One region of the Bradyrhizobium sp. WYCCWR15520 genome, then DNA from elsewhere that is predicted to be linked to it. Evidence: riboswitches for the same ligand, from Rfam matches in the RefSeq annotation. Region 1 holds a riboswitch; each other region holds the start of a gene.
The links. Region 1 has a riboswitch for cobalamin ahead of AC0QUY_RS21420 (DUF1636 domain-containing protein). Riboswitches for the same ligand answer to the same signal wherever they lie in the genome.
Positions count from the first base shown of each region.

Region 1 (7,338 bases):
ATTGGATACGCGCATGAATTCGCGGACGCCCTCGTCCTCGAGGTAGGCCGCGAACAATTGATCAAAATGATGATTGGCGACGGCATTGGTCGAGGCGGCGAAGCCAAACAGGTAGTCCACGGTAGCGGCGATTTCGAAAGCGCCCTTGTAGCCGTGGCGCATCACACCGCGAATCCACTTCGGGTTTGCGGCGCGGCCACGCACCACGCGGGAGATTTCATGGGACAACGGCCGCGCCAGCGGCGCCTCGGGCCGAGACGTATCGATATGGGCGATGCGCGGCGCGGTGCCGCGCAGGGTCTGCACGGTGGCCGCGAGGCCTCCCATGAACTGGTAATAGTCGTCGGAGTCGAGAACATCGTGTTCGCGGTTGTCTTGCGTTTGCGCGATGAGGTCGGTGTCTTCGAGCCGGTCCGCGAAATCGTCGCGCGCGGCTTCTCCCTCGGTCCTACCGCCGTAGGCGTAGCCACCCCAGGAGAGATAGACGTTGGCGATGTCGGATCGCGTGTCCCAACCCCCCTCGTCCATCAGCGCCTGCAACCCTGCGCCATATGCGCCGGGCTTTGAGCCGAAGACGCGGTAGCTCGCTTGCCGCTCAGCGGCGGCACCGTCGAGGCCGGCGGCTTCGAGCGCAAACCTTTTTGCGCGGACATTCGCGGCAATTGGATTTGCCTCGGCCGGCTCGTCCAACCGAGAAATCGCCCGGATGGCCGACCCAATGAGGTCCATCTGCGTGGGAAACGCGTCCCGGAACAGGCCCGATACACGAAAGGTGACGTCGACGCGCGGACGCTTCAGCTCGGACAGCGGCGTGATCGCAAAGCCAGTCACCCGGCCGGAGATCTCCTCCCACAGCGGGCGCGCGCCGATCAGCGCCAGCGCCTGGGCGACGTCATCGCCGCCGGTGCGCATATTCGAGGTACCCCAGGCCGATAATGCGATCGAACGCGGCCACTCGCCGGCTTCCTGCCAATAGGATTCGACCAGCCGCTCGGCGGAAAGCCGGCCGATGCGCCATGCCGACGGTGTCGGCACCGCACGAACATCGACAGCAAAGAAATTTCGACCGGTCGGCAGCACATCGGGCCGCCCACGCGTCGGAGCGCCGGCAGGACCGGGGCGAATGAAACGGCCATCGAGCCCCGCAAGGAGTGCCTCCATCTCGGCATCCCCGGAGCGGTCAATGGCCGGGCGCAAGGCAATGTCGATCCAGTCCAACACCGCACGCGTAGCCGTCCATGCGGGATCGATGTCGCGCTTGCCGGCGACCAGGGCCAGCGCCAGCGCTTCGATGCGCTCCACCGTGTCGCCAACCGTGCGCCATGGACCATTCCCAAGCCCGGCGAGTTCATTCGGGCGCGCGCCAGCATATTCATCGGCCAGATTGCGTGTCAGCGGATCGAAATCGCCGAGGCCGAGATCGCTCGCCAGTGCGAGATGCAGCGAGGCATCCTGCATTTTCAGATCCGAGCGCGGCAGCCGGGCAATCGATACCAGGAGGTCGTCACGTTGCGGCCCGGAAGGCGCGCGACCGAACACATGCAGGCCGTCGCGGATCTGCATCTCCTTGAGGTCGCACAAATGCGCATCGAGGGCACGCAGCGCCTCCGCCGTTGGGGTGTCCCGGGTGACATTTACGTCGGCATCCAACCGTTGGGCCCGTGCCAGTGACAGGATATCCTCCGCAATTGCATTGGCACGCTTGGGATCGAGATCGGCGGCAAGCGTGAATTCATCGACCAGCGTCTCCAACCGCGCCAGATCATCGTGCAACTCGGCACGCGTCATGGGGGGCGTCAGGTGATCGACAATCACGGCGCCGGCACGGCGCTTGGCCTGGATACCTTCTCCGGGGTCGTTGACGATGAACGGATAGAGATGCGGCAACCGACCCAGCACGGCTTCCGGCAGGCAATCCTGCGACAGGCCAGTGCTCTTGCCCGGAAGCCATTCGAGATTGCCATGTTTGCCGAGATGAACGACCGCGTGCGCGTCGAACACCCGCCTGATCCACGAATAAAACGCGAGATAGTGATGCGGCGGCGTCAGATCCGGATCGTGATAGCTGCTTTTCGGATCGATATTGTAACCGCGCGCAGGCTGAACGCCGACTATGATGTTGCCGAAACGATGCAGGCCAAGGCGAAACGCACCATCCACGACATGCGGATCCCGCTCGGCGCTACCCCATCGCCCCTCAACCGCGCGCCTTACAGTTTCCGGCAACGCCGCCAAAGCCGCAGAATAGTCCGCCAGCAACCACGTCACGCCGTTTGCGCGCGTGGCGCGCTGCTCGAGCGCATTGGTAGGCCCCTGTTGTAGCAGTTGCATCATGGCGTCCGCGTCGACAGGCGCTTCCGCGGTATTGTACCCTGCCCTTCCCAAGGCATCGAGAACGTCGATCAGGCTTTGCGGCGTATCCAGGCCGACGCCGTTGGCCAGCCGGCCATCGCGGTTAGGATAGTTGGCAAGGATCAGCGCTACCCGGCGCTCGGCCGCCGCTTCACGGCGCAGCCGCACCCAGGCCAACGCCAGATCGGCTGTTGCATCGACCCGATCCCCGAGCGGGCGAAACGCTGTTGGCGTAAATTCGCCTACGCTGTCAACGCGTTCCTTGAAAGCGATGACGTTCGCGAAGATGCGGCCATCGACTTCGGGCAACACGACATTCATGGCGAGATCCCGTGGCGACAGGCCCCGCGTCGAAGCTTCCCACCCGGCCCGGGATATACCGGCCTGCGCCACCTGCAGGATCGGGCAACCTGATGCAGCCAGCACGCCGGCATCGTCGTTCGCGGTCGCCGTCGCAAACGCCGTCGCGTTGATGATGATGTCAGGCGGATAGGCGGCCAGCGCCGTCTGCAAGAACGCTCCTGACCGTCCGTCTTTCAGGCTGGTCACGAACAGGCAGACCGAATTGAGCCCGCGCGCATTGAGCGACTGGCGCAACATATCGATGCCGGCGGTATCGCCACCCGCCACTAGCGCGCGATAGAACATGACGATTGCATTGGGGCGATCGGAACTTGGCGGTTCAAAGCACCAGAACCCCGCTGGAGGCATCGGCCGCGCCTGCGGCGGCGCTTCACCTCTACCGATCAGGTGCGCGGCAAAGCGAAGCGCGAGTTGGGCATTTTCGACGCCGCCTTCGGTGCAATAACGCCATAGCGCGTACGCGCTGTCGCGATCAAGTGTCCCGCGTGCGGCCAGCGACGCGTTCCAATCCATCTCGCCGGGAATACAAGCGAACAGCGAACCTCGACGCAATGCGTCGCTCCGCAGGCTTTCAACGCCGTGCGGCCAGTAGCTTTCGCCCCCCAGCATGCGCAGCACAACGATTTTTGCCTCGCTCAGCGTACGCTCGACAAAGGCATCCACCGACGCAGGATGACCCAACGCCAACAGATTGGTCAGCCGCACCGTGGGAAACCCGTCCGGCATCCCTGCATAAGCGATGCCAAATGCGGCGAGATCGCTGTCCGCTGCAGACAGCACGACGATGTCGGCGGTCTCCTGTCCGAGATCGCGCGCGACATCGCCATCGTCGATGCCGCCTGAGGTGTCGAGCTTGAGGTGCATCTGGCTCTCGCGGACTACTCCACCAACGCCCGTCGCACGGCGGTCCCGTCAAATCCCTTTAGCCCGATCACGACGAGATGCTCGGCCTGCTTCGCGTCCGGCCGGCCGAACACCAGATCGACGCGGCTCCCGACAGCCTGCACCACCACGGGCGCGACCTTGTCCGAAACCCGCGCATGGCCCTTGACGCGCAACACGCCTTCGAGACCGAGCGCGTCGCTGATCCGAGCACGCATCTCGTCGACGCTGAGCGCGATCGACGGCTTGACGACGATGCTGTCGAAATCGTCGTGATCATGTTCTTCTTCCTCGCCGTGATGGCCGGCGCGGGCAGCCACGTCTTTCTCGGCCTCGGCGTTCATTCCGATCAACACCGCGGGCGCCAATGTGCCCATCGAACGCACGACATTGACTCCTGGGCGGAGCGTAGCCTTCAACCGTGCTTCAATATCGGTAAGCGCCATGGGCGATAGCAGGTCGCTCTTCGAGAGCACGACCAGGTCGGCACAGGCCAATTGATCTTCAAACACCTCTTCGATCGGGTCGTCATGGTCGATGGATTCGTCTGCGGCACGCTGGTCTGCGACCGCGTCCTCATCGAGCGTAACCCGACCTTCCGACAGCGCCAGCGCATCGACGACTGTAACGACACCGTCAACCGTGGCACGCGTTTTCACCGCCGGCCATGCGAACGCCTTCAGCAAGGGTTGCGGCAACGCCAACCCTGAAGTCTCGATGACAATGGCATCGAGCGGCTTGTCGCGCCCCAACAGCAGCTCCATTGTCGGAATGAAGTCATCCGCCACAGTGCAGCAGATGCAGCCATTGGTAAGTTCGATGACGTCTCCCGGCGCGCAGGCGTTCGCTGCGCATTCTTCCACGAGGCCGCCGTCGAAGCCAGCGTCGCCGAATTCATTGACGACGACGGCGATGCGACGTCCGTCGGCCTGGGTCAGCAGCGAGCGCAGCAAGGTGGTCTTGCCCGCGCCAAGAAACCCAGTCAGCACGGTAACCGGAACACGCGACATATTTCATTCTCCTTGAGACACTAGCGCTTGAGCCAGAGCGGAAGTCCGGCTGCCATGAACACAACTTGCGGAACGGCGGCGGCGACCACCTGGTTCAGTCGCCCCTGCGCATCACGAAACGCCCGGCCGAGCGGCGTTTCCGGCACCAGCCCAAGACCGACCTCGTTCGAGACAAAAACGACAGGATGCCCTGCGACACCGAGAAATTGCGTCAAACGCTGAGCTTCGACGTCTGGATCGCGCCCAGCGAACATCAGATTTGACAGCCACAAGGTGAGACAATCCACCAGCGCGACGCGATTGCGGCTGGCTTCGCGCGTCAATGCGTCGACCAGCGCTAGCGGCTCTTCAATGGTGATCCAGCCCTCGCCACGGCGGGCGCGGTGCAACGCAATCCGGCTCTTCATCTCCTCGTCGCCGGCGGTAGCCGTCGCGACATAGACCTTCGCCAGCGCGCTGGCGCCTGCAAGCGATTCTGCAAACGCTGATTTGCCGGAGCGGGCGCCACCCAGCACCAAAGTGGTAGCCAGATCCGTCATTTCGGTGCGCGTCCGTCATCCGGTGACCAACGGATGGGAGGCACCCGTGCCACCATGCCCTTTCGCAGCACCTCGGCACGTTCCCGCCAGGGGACCAGACCGAAATCGGATTTTTGGTAGGATTGCACGAATGATACCAGCGCCGCAGCGCCGCTTTCGGTCTGCAGATCGCCAAACAGGAATGTATATCCGTCGGGACTCGTGACCGCGACCGTCGCTGGGCGCTTGCAAACGCTAAGGCATTGCACCGGGCGGACGGCAATGTTGGCGTCCTTCCCGATCGCAGCCTGCACAGCCGCGTACATCTCCGGGCCGACCACAGCAGCGCCGTCCGCCGCCTTGCAGGTGATGCAAACACTCACGACGACGGGCCTGTCAGGCAGGTTGGCCTGCGGCTGTTCGATCAAGGCTTGACCGGCGGGCTCAGTAGCGCTGTCGCGATCCATCAGTTGCTCGTATCATGGCCTTGTGGCCGCGAGCTTTGTTGGGTCGCGCTCGACGGCAAACGGCACCATCGGGCTCGCTCCCGTCCGGTGCACCCCGCCCAGACGCCTCCAAAGCACAGTTCGTGATGGCAGGTCTCCTGGCTCGCGAGTCACTGCCCGTAGCCGCCTTCCCGGGATTTCCCAGTGGCACCGGCGCGGGCTCGTCGCTTACAGTTGCGGGGGCAGCGCCGGCGTTGACGTTTGTCGCACCGGCTTCCCTTTTCACCTTCCTAGGGAAGGACCATCGCCGATGACGCTAACCGCCGAAGATGCCCCGGTCAACGGCGGTTGACCCATCAGCGGAGTTGCGTCAGTTACCGCATTGACAAGAAAGAACCTGATACCCAACGCAGCCGCCGAACCTTTCTAAAGTATAATCAAATACTTGCGGATGTGATTCACGCGCGGATCGACCGCAAGGCGAAACCGCTGCGATCGTTTGGGCCAAACCTAAGTTGATCAACAGATGGCGAGAGATCGATTCGAGGAAATTGGATCTGTGACCTTAGTGCAGGCAGATTCGTCCGTCGCAGGCAGCGTCGCGCAGGTGATTTTTGCGCTCGGTAATCGGCGCGCAGAATGATTGCTGCCCCTCCCCCGCGCGGTCTCATGATAGCTGCTCCCCGATCTGGCAGCGGCAAAACTACTTTGACGATCGGACTTCTCCGTGCTTACCGAAGAAGTGGAATTCGCGTGGCCGGCGCAAAATGTGGACCGGACTATATCGATGCGGCGTTTCATGGTGCCGCTTCCGGCCGGCCTGGCGTCAATCTCGATAGCTGGGCAATGAAACCTGGCCTGATCGCACAGCTTGCAGCCGAAGCTGCGAAGGACAGCGATCTGCTGATCTGCGAAGCGTCCATGGGTTTGTTCGACGGCGTTCCTGTTCAACCCGGTCGCAGCGGTTCATCTGCGGACGTGGCATCTGCGCTCGGCCTTCCCATTGTGCTGGTGCTCGATGTCAGCGCGCAATCGCAATCCGCGGGCGCAATCGTAAAGGGGTTTATGACCTTCGATGAACGGGTGAAAATTGCTGGCATCGTTCTGAACCGCGTCGCCAGCGAAAGGCATCTTCGCCTGGTAAGTGATGGAATTACCAAACTTGCAATCCCCATCCTGGGCAGCTTGCCAAAATCCGACGGCATCGCTCTGCCGGAGCGCCATTTGGGATTGGTACAGGCCGGTGAAACCCCGGAACTGGAAAACAAACTGGACGCAATGGCCGAGTTCGTGGCTCAACACGTGCAGATGGATGAGCTCTTCGGATGCGCGGAAGCGTTTCTTCCCTCGCAGACCGGCTCGTACGCGCCAGCACTGCAGCCACCGGGACAGCGCATCGCGATCGCTCACGACGAGGCGTTTTCATTTACATATCGTCATATCCTGGATGGCTGGCGCAACAGCGGCGCGGAAATACAAACATTCTCTCCGCTTGCTGACGAGCCTCCGCCAGCCGACTGCGATATTTGCTGGCTGCCAGGGGGATATCCGGAGCTTCACGCCGCGCAAATTGCCTCAGCGAGCAATTTTCTTGAGGGGCTGCGACATTTCGCGGCCATCAAGCCCGTTCACGGCGAATGCGGCGGCTACATGATCCTGGGTGAGACCCTGACCGACGCGGCGGGAAAGACCTATCCGATGGCTGGACTTCTCGGCGTTCAAACGAGCCTTTCCAAACCGAAAATGCGTCTCGGCTACAGGGAAGCG
Region 1 covers NZ_JBWBWM010000018.1:84,602-91,939, reverse strand. The annotation lists gene cobN (cobaltochelatase subunit CobN) at 1-3,579, opposite strand, end outside; gene cobW (cobalamin biosynthesis protein CobW) at 3,594-4,607, opposite strand; gene cobU (bifunctional adenosylcobinamide kinase/adenosylcobinamide-phosphate guanylyltransferase) at 4,628-5,146, opposite strand; gene AC0QUY_RS21420 (DUF1636 domain-containing protein) at 5,143-5,592, opposite strand; cobalamin riboswitch at 5,703-5,892, opposite strand; gene AC0QUY_RS21415 (cobyrinate a,c-diamide synthase) at 6,211-7,338, shown strand, end outside.

Region 2 (7,338 bases), on a different contig from region 1:
GATCCCGTGCTGGAAAAAGCCGACCGCTACTGCCAGCTCCTGCGCGAACTCGACCTGCGGCTGGTGAAGGCGGTCGATACCCATCTGCATGCCGATCACGTCACGGGCCTTGGCGAACTGCGCGACCGCACCCAGTGCATCACCATCATGGGCGAGCAGAGCAAGGCCGACGTGGTCTCGATGCGGGTTTCCGACGGCGACAAGGTGACGATCGAGGGGCTGTGCCTCGATGTCATGTACACGCCCGGCCACACCGACGATTCCTATAGTTACCTGATGGGCGATCGCGTCTTCACCGGCGACACGCTCTTGATCCGCGGCACCGGCCGCACTGATTTCCAGAACGGCTCCTCGCGCGCGCAGTACGAGTCGATCTTCAACCGGCTGCTGAAACTGCCCGAGGAGACGCTGGTGTTCCCCGCCCATGACTACAAGGGCGATACGGTTTCCACCATCGGCGAGGAGAAGCGCTACAATCCGCGGCTGCAGGTCCGCAATGTCGACGAATATATCGAGCTGATGGCCAACCTGAAGCTGCCGAACCCGAAGATGATGGACGTCGCGGTGCCCGCCAACATGCATGTCGGCCTGCATCAGGAGGAGCTTGCCAAGCAGGGGCTCGCGCTCTCTGCTGGCGACGCCATCAACAGTCTCGGTCGGCCCGATATCCTCTTGGTCGATCTGCGCGAAGCGAGCGAGCGCGCCAAGCACGGTACGATCGCGGGCGCGCTGCATGCGCCCTACCCTGGTATCTCCGAGAGCCTCAAGCCCGGCGGCATGCTCCGCGAAGTCGCCGCCGCCACCGGCCGCCGCGTGGTGTTCTTCTGCGCCTTCGGTGAGCGCTCGGCGATGGCGGTGGCCGCCGCGAAGAATGCGGGCCTTGTTAACACCGCGCATATCGAAGGCGGCATCGACGCATGGAAGAAGATCGGCGGGCCGGTGGTGATGGGGTGAGGTTTTATCGTAGCCCGGATGGAGCGAAGCGAAATCCGGGACGCCGCCAAAAGATTCCCGGATTGCGCTTCGCTCCATCCGGGCTACGAATTTACTTTCTCACCCGCTTCAATTCCGCCGTCAGAGCGTCAAGCGCGTCCGCCAGCAACACGCCGCCGCACTCGGTCATGCGCTCCGGGATCACGATACGCTTTGCGGGCGGATAGAAGCGCTCCAACGCCGGATGCAGCAGGAAGGCCTGGCCGTCATCGCGCGCGATATCGCCGGCCTGCGAAACCACAAGGAAATCCGGCCGCAAATTCACGATCGCCTCCAGCGAGGCAAAGCCGCCGAAGGCAAAACCGAGATCGCCGGCCGCGCTGCGCAGCCCGGTTTCGGCCAGCAGCGAACCGACAAAACTGTCGCTGCCCGCCACCCAGCCTCGTCGCGACAGCGGCAGCACGCGATAATGCCGCTCCGAAACAGCCTGACGGGCGCGCGCCAGCGCCGCGTCAAGCCGCGCGATTTCCGCCGCCGCGCGATCGGGATGACCGGTGATGTCGCCGGCCTCGCGGATCTGCTGCCTCGCTTCATCGAGGGTTCGCGGCACGGCGAGTTCGGCGAGACGAAGCCCTTTCGCCTTCAACAAGTCCCGTGTCGAGCGCTTGTCGAACGCGCTGGCGACGACGATGTCGGGCTTTATCAGCAGCACGTCCTCGGCTCCGCCCGATAGCACCGGATAGCGGCTGAGGTCGCCCGCCTGCGATTGCCAGCCGTCGCGAGAGAACCGGCTCAATCCCAGGATCTGGTGGGGGTCCGCGAGCATCAGCACCAATTGATCGGTGCAGACATTCATCGATACCAGCCGCGGCAGATTGGCGGCAGGCGCTGTACCCGGCAACCCAAGCGCCATCGCCACCGCTAGAAGTGCCGGCCGCCGCATCAGACATCCGCCCACGGCACGATCACCGCCTCGCGCTGATACTCCGCGCGATAGGCCGAGATCCGGAACACATCCGCCATCACCTGTTCGGACAGCGCCTCTGCCGGGGCGCCCTGCGACACCAGCCGGCCTTCGCGCAGCACCAGCACATGGTCGGCAAATCGCGCGGCGAGCCCAAGATCGTGCGTCACCACGATGACCAGCACGCCCTTGTCGGCGGTCGCGCGCAAATTCTGCATCACGTCGATCTGGTGCCGAGGGTCGAGCGAGGCGGTCGGCTCGTCGGCCAGGATGACCGGCGCCTCCACGGCCAGCGCGCGGGCCAGCGCGACGCGGCTGCGCTCGCCGCCCGAGAGTTCGGTGACGCGGCGATCACTGAATTCGAGCACGTCGACCGCCTGCATCGCACGCAGCACGGCTTCCGCGTCCTTCGGCGACAGCCGTGCCGGATCGGTCGCGCCATGCGGATAGCGACCGAGTGCTACGATATCGCGCGCCGGCAGCGGCCAGTGCACGACATGCCCCTGCGGCAGGTAGCCAAAGCGTTTTGCGCGCTCGCGCAGCGGAAGCGTGGCCAGTGTTTGACCGCCGATCGCGATCTCGCCTTCGGACGGGATCAGCCCGGCCAACGACCGCAACAGCGTGGTCTTGCCGGCGCCGTTCGGCCCGACCAGGGCAACCAGATGTCCCGCGTCAAGCGCGAACGAAACGTCAGTCAGCACGACGCGGCCGGCGAGCCGCACGCCTAACCCCCTTGCGCTCAGCAATGCTGTCTCGCTCATGCAACGCCTCCGCTGAGCGCGCGGCGTTCGCGCATGATCAGATAGAGAAAGAACGGTACGCCGATAATCGAGGTCAGCACGCCGACCTTGATATCCGAGGTCGAGGGAATGATGCGCACCGCGATATCGGCCGCGAGCAGCAGCGCCGAGCCGGCAAGCGCGCTCGGGATCAACAGCCGCCCCGGATCGTGACCGATCACGGGCCGCATCAGATGCGGCGCGACCAGGCCGATGAAACCGATGGTGCCGGTAACCGCGACCGCACCGCCGACGCCCAGTGCGACGCCCGAAATCACGAACAGCCGGAGGCGGCCGACATCGACGCCGAGGCTTTGCGCGGTTTCCTCGCCGAGACTGAGCGCGCGAAAGGCATGGCGCTGGCTGAACAGCATGATCGCGCCGGCAATGATGAAGGGAAACGCCAGCATCACATGCTGGAAGCTGCGGTCCTCCAACGAGCCCAATAGCCAGAACGCGATCTCCAGCACCACGAAGGGATTGCTGGAGAGGTTCATCACCAGCGCGGTGGCAGCACCCGCAAAGCTGGAAATCGCGAGCCCCGAGAGGATGAGGATCAGCAGCCCGGCATTGCGGCCGGCGATGGTGAGCAGCACAAACACCGAACCGAAGGCCGCAGCGATCGCCGCAACCGGCAGCGCGTAGGAGCGCACATCGGCCAGCCCCAGCGCAATCACCAGCACGGCGCCGAAGGCGGCCGATTGCGGCGCGCCGAACAACGAAGGCGAGGCCAGTGGATTGCGGAGCAAGCCCTGCAGCGAAGCGCCCGACAGGCCAAGAATAGCGCCGATCGCGAGCGCCAGCAGCGTGCGCGGCAGGCGTATCTCCCGCACGATCACCTGCGATACGTCGCTGCCGGCGCCCAACAACGCTTGCACCACTGAAAGCGGCGACAGCCGCACCGGCCCGATCCCAAGCGAGATCAGCATCAGGAACACAACGAGGACGGAAAGCGCCGCCACCGCGCCGATCCGCCGGCGCGTGGCAATCTCGTTGGTCAGGGTTACGGCCTCAACACTCATCGATCGTCCTAAAGCAGTTTTGCCCGCTCCGGTACAGACGGTCGGGCACGCGTGCTCATGCGGCAAAAATAGCGCACTCGTCCAGTAGGCATTGCTCGGCGCGCCGGGGCGGATTGACTCGGACTTTGACGAACTTCTACCATAGTTCCCGACGGTTCCCGTTTTGGGGATCAAAAGGGAATGCGGTGCGGGGAAATTCCCCAATTCCGCGGCTGCCCCCGCAACTGTAAGCGGCGAATCCTTCGTCACACGCCACTGGGCATCTCGGTCCTGGGAAGGCGACGATGGGGTAACGACCCGCGAGCCAGGAGACCTGCCGTCAGCCGTGGTCACACGCGAAGATGTCGGTCGGGGAGTACAGGCATTAGCTTCACCTAAGCTCGGTTAGCATACGGTGAGACTTGGTTCGCTGTGACGTGCCACTGACGTCATACCGAGGTCTGAACCATGTCTTCCACCAACAGAGCCGCTACGCGCCGCCGCGTCTGGCTTGCTTCCAGCTTCCTCATACCGATCGTATCGCTCGGCATTTCCGGCGCAGCGGCGCAGACGCCGCCTGAGCAATTGCCGCCGATCGAGATAACCTCGCCCACGGACCTGAATCGGACCCGCGCCAAACCGACCTACGATGAAGGATCGACCTCGCGCCGCGTCGTGCCGGCGGCAGCGCCCCCGACCGGCACACGGCCCGCAGCCGGGACCGGTTCGGGCGCCTCATCGCAAAGTGCTTCGCAAGGCGCGGGCGGCAGCGGCGGCCGGCAGTTTTCAGGCATTGTCGGCACGGCGTCGACCGTTATTACCGCCGAAGAGATCGCGCATTCGCCCGCACAAACGTTGCAGGAAATCATCGCGCAAACGCCCGGCGTGCAACTGACGAGCCTGTATGGCGGCGTCAACGGCGCCAAGACCAGCGTCGACCTCCGCGGATTCGGCGCTTTCGCGACCTCAAATACGCTGGTGCTCATCAACGGCCGAAGGCTCAACGACATCGACATGGCCGGCGTCGATTTTTCGACCATTCCGCTCAATTCGATTGAGCGCATTGAAATCACCCGCGGCAACAGCGGCGCGGTGCTCTACGGCGACAACGCGGTCGGCGGCGTCGTCAACATCGTCCTGAAGGACGGCGTCGGCGGCCCTCCCTTTGCCATGCGCGCCGAGGCCGGCGTCGGCTCCTTCAATCAGCGGCTTGCGAATATTTCGGCCGCGACCAACTACGGACCTTGGTCGACGTCCTTCTATGGCAACGCCATCAAGTCTGACGGTTACCGGGTCAACAATGCCCTCGACCAGCGCAACGGGGTCGGCAATCTCAATTATTCCACACCGGACCTCAAGGCCTTCCTTACGGTAACCGGCGACGACCAGAAGCTCGGTTTCCCGGGCGGCCGCACCGTCGATCCCTCCATCGGACTAGATCAACTCGTCACTGATCGTAGGGGCACCAATACGCCGTTCGATTACGGCAACCAGCAAGGCGCCAGCGCCACCACCGGCTTCACCAAGACAATCATGAATGGCGTCGACCTGATTGTCGACGGCGGCGTTCGGAAGAAGGACACGCAAAGTGGTTTCTTCGGCGCCGTACCGTTTGCCTCGCCACTTCCGAGCTTCTCCTCCACCTACAACGACGCATCCTTGCTGACCTGGTCGATCACGCCGCGATTGAGCATCAAGAACTCGATCTTCGGAATTCCCTCGCAGATCCTGACCGGCATCGATTATTACGACGCGACATTCAATCAGGACCGCGGAGCGTTCAAGGGCCTTGCGCCGACCCACATCTACGACCTGTCGCAGCAGACGCTGGCCGGCTACGGGCAGCACACGGTCGGCCTATTGCCGACGACCGATTTCTCCTATGGCGCCAGGGTTCAAAATACCAGCCTGAGTGCCCGGGATCGGTTTGATCCCAATGCACCCGGTTGCGCCATGTTCTTCAATTGCAGCCCCGCGGCCTCTCCATTGGACAGCAACGAAACACAGTACGCGCTGCATGTTGGCCTCGAGCATCGCTTCAACAGCGTGTTCTCGGTATTCGGCCGCGCCGCGCGCGCATTCCGAACCCCGACCGTCGACGAGCGCGTCTCCAGCGGTCCCTTCTTCGTTCCAGGGACTTTCCAGTTGAAGACCCAGACCTCGCATGACATCGAGGGCGGATTCCGCATCAAGAGCGGTGGCTTCCAGATGCAATCGAGCATCTACAACATGGACCTCGAGAACGAGATCCATTTCATCCCGGCGCTGTTCTTCAACGTCAACCTCGATCCGACCCGCCGCTACGGCTCCGAGACCAGCGCCTCGCTGCGTGTCAGCGATACGGTGACGCTCCGCGGCGGCATGGCCTATACGCGCGCTGTCTTTCGCGAGGGGCCGTTCGCAGGTGACGACGTCCCGCTGGTATCCCGCTATACAGCCATGGGCGGCGTGACTTGGAATATCTGGCAGAACTACCTGGTGTTCGACGCCACCGTACGTGCCTGGAGCGAGCGCTTCATGGACAACGACCAAGCCAACACCCAGCGGCCCATTCCGGCCAGTGCTACCGCCGATCTGAAGCTTAGCGGACAGTACGATCGCTTCTTCTGGTCGGTGGGCGTGAACAATCTGTTCAACGCACTCTACTATGACTACGCGATCGCCAGCTCGTTTACGCCCGGCCGCTTCTCGGCCTACCCGCTCCCCGGCCGCACCTTTATGGTGAAGGCCGGCGCAACGTTCTGAGCGAATTCACCGGTCCGGTCCGCCGGACCGGCTTGTCCTGACCAGACGAGAAGGTATTCTCCTCGGGCATATTGCCGGGGAGAATACCTTTTCATGCCCGAACCGCGTCCATTCCGCTGATTGCAATGAGTCGCATCCGGCGCGCGATGGGCTGGGCGAGGCCCGGCCGTTCGACGTCACGCATCATCGCGCGTTTCAGGCGATGCTGGCTGTGTGCGGCGATCCCGAAACATTGGCGGTCAAGCAGCGTGTGATCGATGCCGTGCTTACCGGCGAGCCGCCTTCGGCGGTCGCCTCTGGTCGTCACGGTCGAACCAGCATCCGCATCGCCTTGCGGCAGATGAAATCCCAAGGATATGCATCAACGGCGCTGGACACTTGGCTTGCCAGTTTCGATCCAGGCAGCCCGAACGAGCAGAATGAAGATGCGGATCTGCACGAGCATGATTGATTTGGAAAGAAAGCGACATCATTTCGACCAAAAATAACGCTTTCTGTGATCAGATCCCGTGATAAATGAAGCCGCAAAACCTCTCGACGATTTCTGTCGCAACTCGAATGGCGTGACAGGAGAGAATGTCGAAGCTGCCGCCGATTCCTAAACAGATTCGGGTGGGCCTGGGGTCAAAAACAACATAGTAGATTGAGACAGACTTGAAATGACGAATGACGATCAAGGCCGCGACGACCGGGCGGCAAAGGCGGCCGAGGCCGCCAAGTCCGCGATGGCCGAGCGGGAAGCCGCCACGAAAGCCACGCTCGATAACATGGCGAGGTTGAGGGCATTGCGGCTGGCGCGCGAAGCTGCCGAGCCGCCGCGCGCGCCCGCGACGAAGAAGGCGCGCGCCGCCAAGGCACGGAAGCCGGCGGAGAAGGCCCCGGCCCTTTCCGACTGGCTGGCGAACCAGCAAAGCGG
Region 2 covers NZ_JBWBWM010000012.1:101,938-109,275, forward strand. The annotation lists gene AC0QUY_RS15525 (MBL fold metallo-hydrolase) at 1-954, shown strand, start outside; gene AC0QUY_RS15530 (ABC transporter substrate-binding protein) at 1,046-1,876, opposite strand; gene AC0QUY_RS15535 (ABC transporter ATP-binding protein) at 1,876-2,658, opposite strand; gene AC0QUY_RS15540 (FecCD family ABC transporter permease) at 2,655-3,698, opposite strand; cobalamin riboswitch at 3,834-4,033, shown strand; gene AC0QUY_RS15545 (TonB-dependent receptor) at 4,146-6,422, shown strand; gene AC0QUY_RS15550 (DUF6925 family protein) at 6,493-6,873, shown strand; gene AC0QUY_RS15555 (hypothetical protein) at 7,082-7,338, shown strand, end outside.
Region 2: it holds a riboswitch for cobalamin, as region 1 does, so the genes downstream of both, AC0QUY_RS15545 (TonB-dependent receptor) here and AC0QUY_RS21420 (DUF1636 domain-containing protein) in region 1, are expected to answer to the same signal.

Region 3 (7,338 bases), on a different contig from region 1:
CCCTTGTACTTGGCGCGGGTCTCCTCGAGGATAGCTTCGGCCTGATGTCCTGCCGCCGCCATGATTGGGGCGTCATAATCCAGCGAGATCATCGACAGCACCACGTCTTTGAACAGCGGATGGGCCGAGCGGATAAAGCTTTCCGAACAGCAGGTGCATTCGAGCCCGTGCATCCAGATCACGGGCACACGCGGCTTTGTCTCCAGCGCGTTGGCAATCTGGCTTGCCGCGAGCGGACCGAGCCCGAGGCTCGTTGCCGTCAAACTGCAGAATTTGTGGAAACTGCGACGCGTGATACCCTGACGTCTGATGACGCCGTAAAACGTTTCCGTTGCCTCACCCATAAACCCCTTCCAAGCTGTTATCGACGGCTTACTGACGCTCTGATAGCAAGAAGCAGGCCAACACCACCTGAAACACTTGAGAGATGCCAACCGGCTTCCAGAAAAAGCGCTCAAATTAGTCACGTGGGGCCATGAGAGCTGAGGAAGCGGAAACGAACGCACGATGTGCGTTCGCAGCGTCTACATAACCAAGTCGTCGCATGCCGCAATCCAGCGGCTCCACCTTGTTCAGGTTTTCACGAAGCTGGCCTCTCAGGACTAGATTGGATTTTTAAGGTTCGCAATCTCGTCAGGTGGCTTATCGCGGCCAGTCAGCCGCTTATCCTAGAAGATCAGCATATCCGTGCAACATCCCTTAGTTGCGGCGAGCGTAGCCAGCCGTGTCGTGACGTCTTTGAGCCCCTACTTGGATCTTTGTCGTATCAAGAATTGTCCAAGTGAATGCTAGAGCACCGGCTCGCAATTCCAATTCATTAAGAATCCTTCGACCAGTGTCGGACACCACACGTCTGACACATACCGTCAGATTAGGGACGCACCGCGGGTTAACAGCCGCTGTGAAAGAACAGCCTCAACACTTTCGGACCCTTCAACTCCGACAATTGGACGCCCCGGTACGACCGTATGTTTTAAGGCAGTAATACGGTGCATCCGGGTAAACTGATCCAGCGCATAAACACAAGACGCGCGTAGCTTTGCGATTTCATCACCAAGGCGTTCGATGACGGGCGAAATGGTCGCAGACCGGGGAAAGTCCGCTTCCCCTTCTAGCCAAGTTGGCGTGGGTTCCGCGCTTGCATTGCCCGGTGACAACCAGCGGAATACCTCGCTAATGCATCCCTGCGGATAGTATTCGGACAGCCGATATACGTCCCTATAGAATTGCGGCTTCTGTTGGAAGAGATCTTCACCGAACAGTAGCACCGAGACCGCCACTATCCGCGCAGAGAACCGGCCGCTCGGGCCAAGCCTATTCTTGTAAGGGTTTTTTCCATAAAACACACGAAACTGGCCAAATAGGTCGGGTGACATGTGCTCCAAAAAGCGCGTCAGAACATAATTTGCCGACTCAAGACGCTCTAAGCATACCGCAAGACATTGGCGAGCGTCAGCGTCAGCCGTGTCACGTAATTCAAGTAGAGCATCGATTGCTAGCTGTAGATCGCTCTCGATGAGTTGGTGACCCAAGCAAAAATCTCGCTCTTCGACCCCGGCCGCGCCGAGGCAATATACGCGTGGATCGCTCTGCACCGGGTTTGCAAGGATCATATCTTCATACGAGAGGACCTCAATGCTAGGCTTCCGATCACAACTTAATCGGGCAAGACGGCTCAACTCCTCTCCTATGGTCAACTCCGCTTCTACGGGATGAAGACCAGCAAACGCTGACATCTGATAAGCACAGTTGACGAGATAGTGGATGTCTGTCTTGGCGATCGCGAGCTCGGGCTGCGGCAGATTCAGCAGCTGCACCTCATAGTCGGCCGATGCAATCATCCCGTTAATGCTGCGTCCAAGATCCCTGACCCCTTCATCTGGCCGTTTACTGCGTTTGATCTCGGCAATGCAGTGCGGGAGCTGATCGGTGACCAAATTGCTGAGAAGCCCAAGCGGGCGCGTTCTCTGCCCGCGATCAATACTATCGGTCAGATGAGAAAATATCTGCGTCCGATAGCTCGGCGCGTTCATGCTTGCGGACTCCCACTAATTTTCGTGTGTAGAGAAGCCGCGATGACATCTGCGGCCGTCGTCACATCAATTTCTTCTTTGGCTCCTTGCTGAGAAGCGCATTTCGATCAGCGAACTGCATTCGTCTCCGTCACTCGACGCAGGTCAGATCGCACCTAGCGATGCGCCGGCGAGGCGCGCGGGATGAGTACAGTTTGTCGAGGACAGGCGGATATCGCGGCCAATGCGCCTTCGTGCGTTGCGAAGCCCGACGGCTCAGTACGGCGTCTCCGGTGCTGATTTGGATCAATTGAGTAGGTTTCATATAACTCCTGCGCCTACGACTGGGAGAGTGGCATGATCGTGTGGGTCCTTCCCAGCAATGCACATGCCACCAAGCACGTCGTGCGGGCCTTGCTTGAAGAGTGAAAACTATGTGCTTCGCTTCGCGGCGAGCGAATATTTGCACCTCCGCGTCGCTTTTCGAGCATACGCGTCTGCAACCGGACACGCCGAATACGACACCACGGTCGTAACATCCCTCGATCTCGCAACCGTTTCGATGCGCACGTCGAACTCGCCCTGAACCAGTTAGGGCCAGAACTGCTTGAAGTGCGCATAACAGCGATAAAGAAGCCCCGCAGTACGGCGGTGCCAGGGTTATGGGCGTTGCCGGGCTCTGGCGGTATTTTCCAGCTTTCCGGAGCTCCGTGGCAGTTGGCGAATGGTCTTGGGAATAGCATCACCCTCTGACTTCAGGGGTCCGAGATCAAGTGTAAGATCTCTAAGCGCGCGCTCGCCACAGTAAAGAAGCCCGATCCCTCTCGGCGGCCGCATTCGCTGAGTCGGAAACACTGCTTCGAAAGCGTACAACCTGACGCTACGTGCGATTCAAGTCTCACCTGAGGGGCCTCGCACGAATTTGTACGAACCTTCGGCTTACGATCTGCTCTTCGCTCGCTTTTTGTCCAGGAATTGTCGTCTCCTTTGGTAGTTGAACTCTGAGCCGCCGGCGCGACTCAGTTTCGCCACGCGCCATAACGCAGGCTTCGGAGCTGTTCCGCGAGTGCCGGATGCTTTGAGTTAATAGCAGGTGACTGCAAACGGCTTCACCCCGAGGCGTGAGCGGTGCGCTTTGATGCCGATCCGGAAGTCAACTCTTGCGTTTTGTGCTCCGCCAACGCATATACGCACCACGGTAGCGCGATGCGCTATCGCAGCCCTCCTTGGGCGTTTCCTCCCTAGACTTGGGCCGCTTGTTCATTACAAGCGGCCTCTTTTTCTCGGTCGCCGCTATGGCGACGCCCCGGCAATTCTTTCGGAAATTGGCTTGCGCAGGTTGGTTAGACGACCGCCACGCTCGCAACGAGTTGCTACCTTCGGCGCAAGCGCCATCCCCGTCGCTTTAACGAGAAGGGACGAGCACGGTCATGAGAAACTCGCCTTACGCGAGGCAACGCGCCTTCGTTGCAGGTCGGCGGCCCGTGAGGTGTTGAGTACGCATTCTTCTCCGGCCGTGATATCAGTCTTCGCGGTAAAGCCTCCGCGGGCGAATGTTAAAGATGTTTCTCGCATTGATAAGCGTCGGAGATATAGGGATGGAAATGGGAAGCCTTTCTTTGGTTGGTCCGGCATGCGGTAGTCGTCAATACTATCGAAGGAACGATCTCCCCTTCGGGCGCTCCGGCCGATCTCAGCGATCGGGCGCATTTGGAAGCCGTGCGAAGGCGCTTGCCGCGGGACGCCGCAATGCCAGCAGCCTTCGCACGAGTGCTACGACACGCGCTTGATGATGTAGCTATCCATGATCCAGCCATGCTTGGCGCGTGCTTCCTGTCGGGCGGCGACGATGATTGGCCCCACTTCTGCGAGCGCACCTGACATGGTGATTTGCGGGGGCATCCCGAGATAGGCGCCCCACCAGATATGTAGTCCGTTCGGATCGAGCCACTGGAACGCGGCGCCGCCATCGAGCATGACGACCACCGTGTCGGCGCCGGATGGCCAACCGCATTCGCGCAGCCGCCGTCCGGTGGTGACGAGAAAAGGCTCCCCAATGTCGTTCAGCGGCAGTGAATGTGCGGCGCAAAGCGCCTGGATCGACGTGATGCCCGGGACGACCTCGATTATCGGCAACGGATCAAGCCTTTGTGCGATCCGCAGGCTCGAGTCGTATAGCGAAGGATCGCCCCAGATCAGCAGGGCAACGCGCCCGTCATCACCGAGATGCGCCGCAATTGCCCGGGACCAGGTCACGGCGACGGCGTCGTGCCATTCCTCCACTCCCTTGCGGTAGCTCTCCTGCGCAGTATCGCGAACGGGCACGTCGAACTCAGCAACGCGCGTGCGGCTGTTCGTCAGGGCTTGCGCGCAAATCAGCCGGCGCAGGTCGGCGAGATCGGACTTCACCGGGCCCTTGCGCGGAATCAGCACCAAGTCAGCTGCATTGATCGCGCGGATCGCCCCAAGCGTGAGCTGCTCGGGATCGCCGCAGCCAATGCCTATCAGGGAGAGTGTCAGCATTACGTTATGAAACGGGGGCGGCCGCGGCTTGCGACCGCCCGCACGTCATCTTCAGGCGCCGTTGTGAAGCCGATAGGTAACAAGACCATCGGCAGTCACACCTCGCAGCGATTTCGCCAGTGCCAACACGGTCAGATCGGCCAGCGGTTCAATGACCACGACGAGCGCGTAAGAAGCGGCGAAAGACGCGATGGAGGCGAGGTTCTCGGCCGCAAAGCCCGCACCATACAGCGCCCAGAAGGCGACCCACCCTACGATGCCGGATTGATAGGCGGTTGAAAGCGCAAGTGCCTGCCGATATTGCAGGTCAACATAGGCGGTGTTGCGAGGAATGATCCGCCCGGCCAGCGCCTGGATCGCAAATAAGGGCACCAGCAGCGTCGTCACGTTCATACCATATTGCGGCAGGTCGGTCGGCACGAAGAACAGCCCCTGCAGCAGAAGACCAAGCGCCAACCCGAACGCGGCTGGCGCTGCGCCGAACAGGAGAAACAGCGTCGAGCCGAGAATGAAATGCACCTCCGAGACCCCGACCCTGAAATGCGGCAGGAGTTCGAAGAACGAGAAGACCAGGACCGTTGTTGCGACGGTGCGCACCGCCAGCGAAACAATTCCCTGCGCGCGCACGGTTTCGACCACGGGCTTGAAGGCGCAGCCGGCGGCAACGGCACCGGTTGCGCAACTCAGCACGAGCTTGGCGCCCGTAACGATACCTGGTTCGATATGCATGACTTAAGTCCCTTCTGCCGTCACACCCGACGGCGTTAGCGTTAAAAACTGCAGGGCCGGTCTCCTGGCTCGCGGTTCGAAACCGGTCCCCGGCCTTCCCAGGCCTGACGGCCAGTGGCGGATCGGAGCCCCTCACCGCTTACAGTCGCGGGGGCGGCCGGGCTTTGGGCGCCGCATTCAGGTCCGCCCTTCCCCGTTCCCAATTATGCTCTGGCGCTTTGCGCCGCTTCGAGCACCATGCCTGCTCTGTGTGCTCCTTCCGACGAGGAGACGTCAAGGGGCTCGCGAGATCGGGCGACAGCGTCATCATCGGGTCTCTCCCGCCAGCGTGCCGAAAAGAATGATCGGCGCCGTCGTTGCGGCGCCGGTTTGCGCTAGCTGCTCTGCGAGCTTCGCAATCGTGGTGCGGACAATCCGCTCCTCGGCGTGGCCAAGAGACTCGCAAATAGCGCCGGCGTGTCGGCAGCCACCGTGCTCGATCAGTTTTGCCGCGAGCGCCGGGAATGTGTCGCTTCCCCATATAAATAGGGTCGTTGATTCCGGATCGGCAATTGCCGCGCATCGATATAATCGGGCTCGCTCTTGAAGCACTGGACCTTCAGCCCGCGATCGCGATAGGCGCGCGCCAGCGTCAGCGTCGTCTTGCCGACCCCGGATGCAGGCGCGGAGATGACGAGGCTCGCCGTCATCACGAGCCTTCCGGAAAGCGAGGCGTCGGCCCGAGCGGCCGATAGCGGCGGTCATAGTCGACGGCATACAGGCGGCTCTCTCCGAAATCTTCCGAACCCAGTGTGCGGCCAACCAGAATAACGGCTGTGCGCTCGAGCTCGGTGCTTACAGCAGAGTCCAAGGTACCGAGCGTGGCGCGGACGATGCGCTGATCCGGCCAGCTTGCGCGCCAGACTATTGCAACCGGGCAGTCTCCTCCGTAGTGCGGCGTCAGCTCATCAATCACCGTGGAAAGCAGATGGATCGAGAGATGGATGGCGAGCACCGCACCGGTCGCGGCAAAGGTGGCGAGTTTCTCGCCTTGCGGCATCGCGCTCGCCCTGCCCGGCATCCGCGTCAGCACGACCGATTGCACAAGATCCGGTAGCGTGAGCTCGGCCTCGATCGCGGCCGCGGCGGCGGAAAAGGCCGGCACGCCCGGCGTGATTGAATAGGAGATTTGAAGCGCGCGCAGGCGGCGCAATTGCTCGCCCATCGCCGACCAGATCGAGAGATCCCCGGAATGTAGCCGCGCGACGTCCTTGCCCTCACGATGCGCGGTGACGATCTCCGACATGATGTCGTCGAGCGACAGCGGCGCGGTGTTCACGATCCGTGCATCCTTTGGGCAATGGGCAAGAACGCCCTCGGGTACGAGAGAGCCGGCATAGAGGCAGACCGCACAGGCGGCAATCAGATCGCGACCGCGCAAGGTGAGCAGATCAGCTGCTCCCGGTCCGGCACCGATGAAGTGCACCGTCATTCGGCGTCTCCTACCGCGATCGCTGCGGTCGCCGTCCGATCCTGCGAGACAGCCCGCGTCGAAACGAGGCGCGCACCACGGCCGGCGACCGCAAGCGCTGCGGCTTCGGCGACGGAGCCCGTACCGAACTTCGCCTTGATGGATTCTGACTGTGTGGGCGTGGCAATGCCGGCTAGGACATCGGCCGAAACAGGCCGGATCGGCACGGTGAGTTCGCGCGCCAGCAATTTGAGCGCGGCGGTTTCGGCCTTGTCGCTGACAGTTGCAACTGCCGCGAGACCTTCAGGACCGCCCGCGGCGGCGAGAGCTTCGCGCAGCGCAGCCAGTGTGACCTCCCGCTTGAACCCCAGACCTGCGACCTTCACTTGACTGCACTCCATTGCACGACCGGCCGCATCGCCTCCCAGGAGCGATAGCGGCCGAGGTGACCCGCATGCGCAATCTCAATTCGCATCAACTCGCCACCGTGGCGTTGATGAAGGTCCGAGAGTAGCGCCTCGGTCTCCAGCGTGACGGCATGCGCAACCACCCTTACTCTCGGCTCAATGCGCGACCACACCGCATCGAACATCCTAGCGTCGAGCCCTCCGCCGATGAAGACGG
Region 3 covers NZ_JBWBWM010000038.1:51,588-58,925, forward strand. The annotation lists gene AC0QUY_RS33360 (hydrogenase small subunit) at 1-344, opposite strand, end outside; gene AC0QUY_RS33365 (hypothetical protein) at 867-2,033, opposite strand; gene cobF (precorrin-6A synthase (deacetylating)) at 3,786-4,535, opposite strand; gene AC0QUY_RS33375 (energy-coupling factor ABC transporter permease) at 4,587-5,264, opposite strand; cobalamin riboswitch at 5,302-5,519, opposite strand; gene AC0QUY_RS33380 (hypothetical protein) at 5,744-5,953, opposite strand; gene cobM (precorrin-4 C(11)-methyltransferase) at 5,953-6,735, opposite strand; gene AC0QUY_RS33390 (cobalamin biosynthesis protein) at 6,732-7,100, opposite strand; gene AC0QUY_RS33395 (bifunctional cobalt-precorrin-7 (C(5))-methyltransferase/cobalt-precorrin-6B (C(15))-methyltransferase) at 7,097-7,338, opposite strand, start outside.
Region 3: it holds a riboswitch for cobalamin, as region 1 does, so the genes downstream of both, AC0QUY_RS33375 (energy-coupling factor ABC transporter permease) here and AC0QUY_RS21420 (DUF1636 domain-containing protein) in region 1, are expected to answer to the same signal.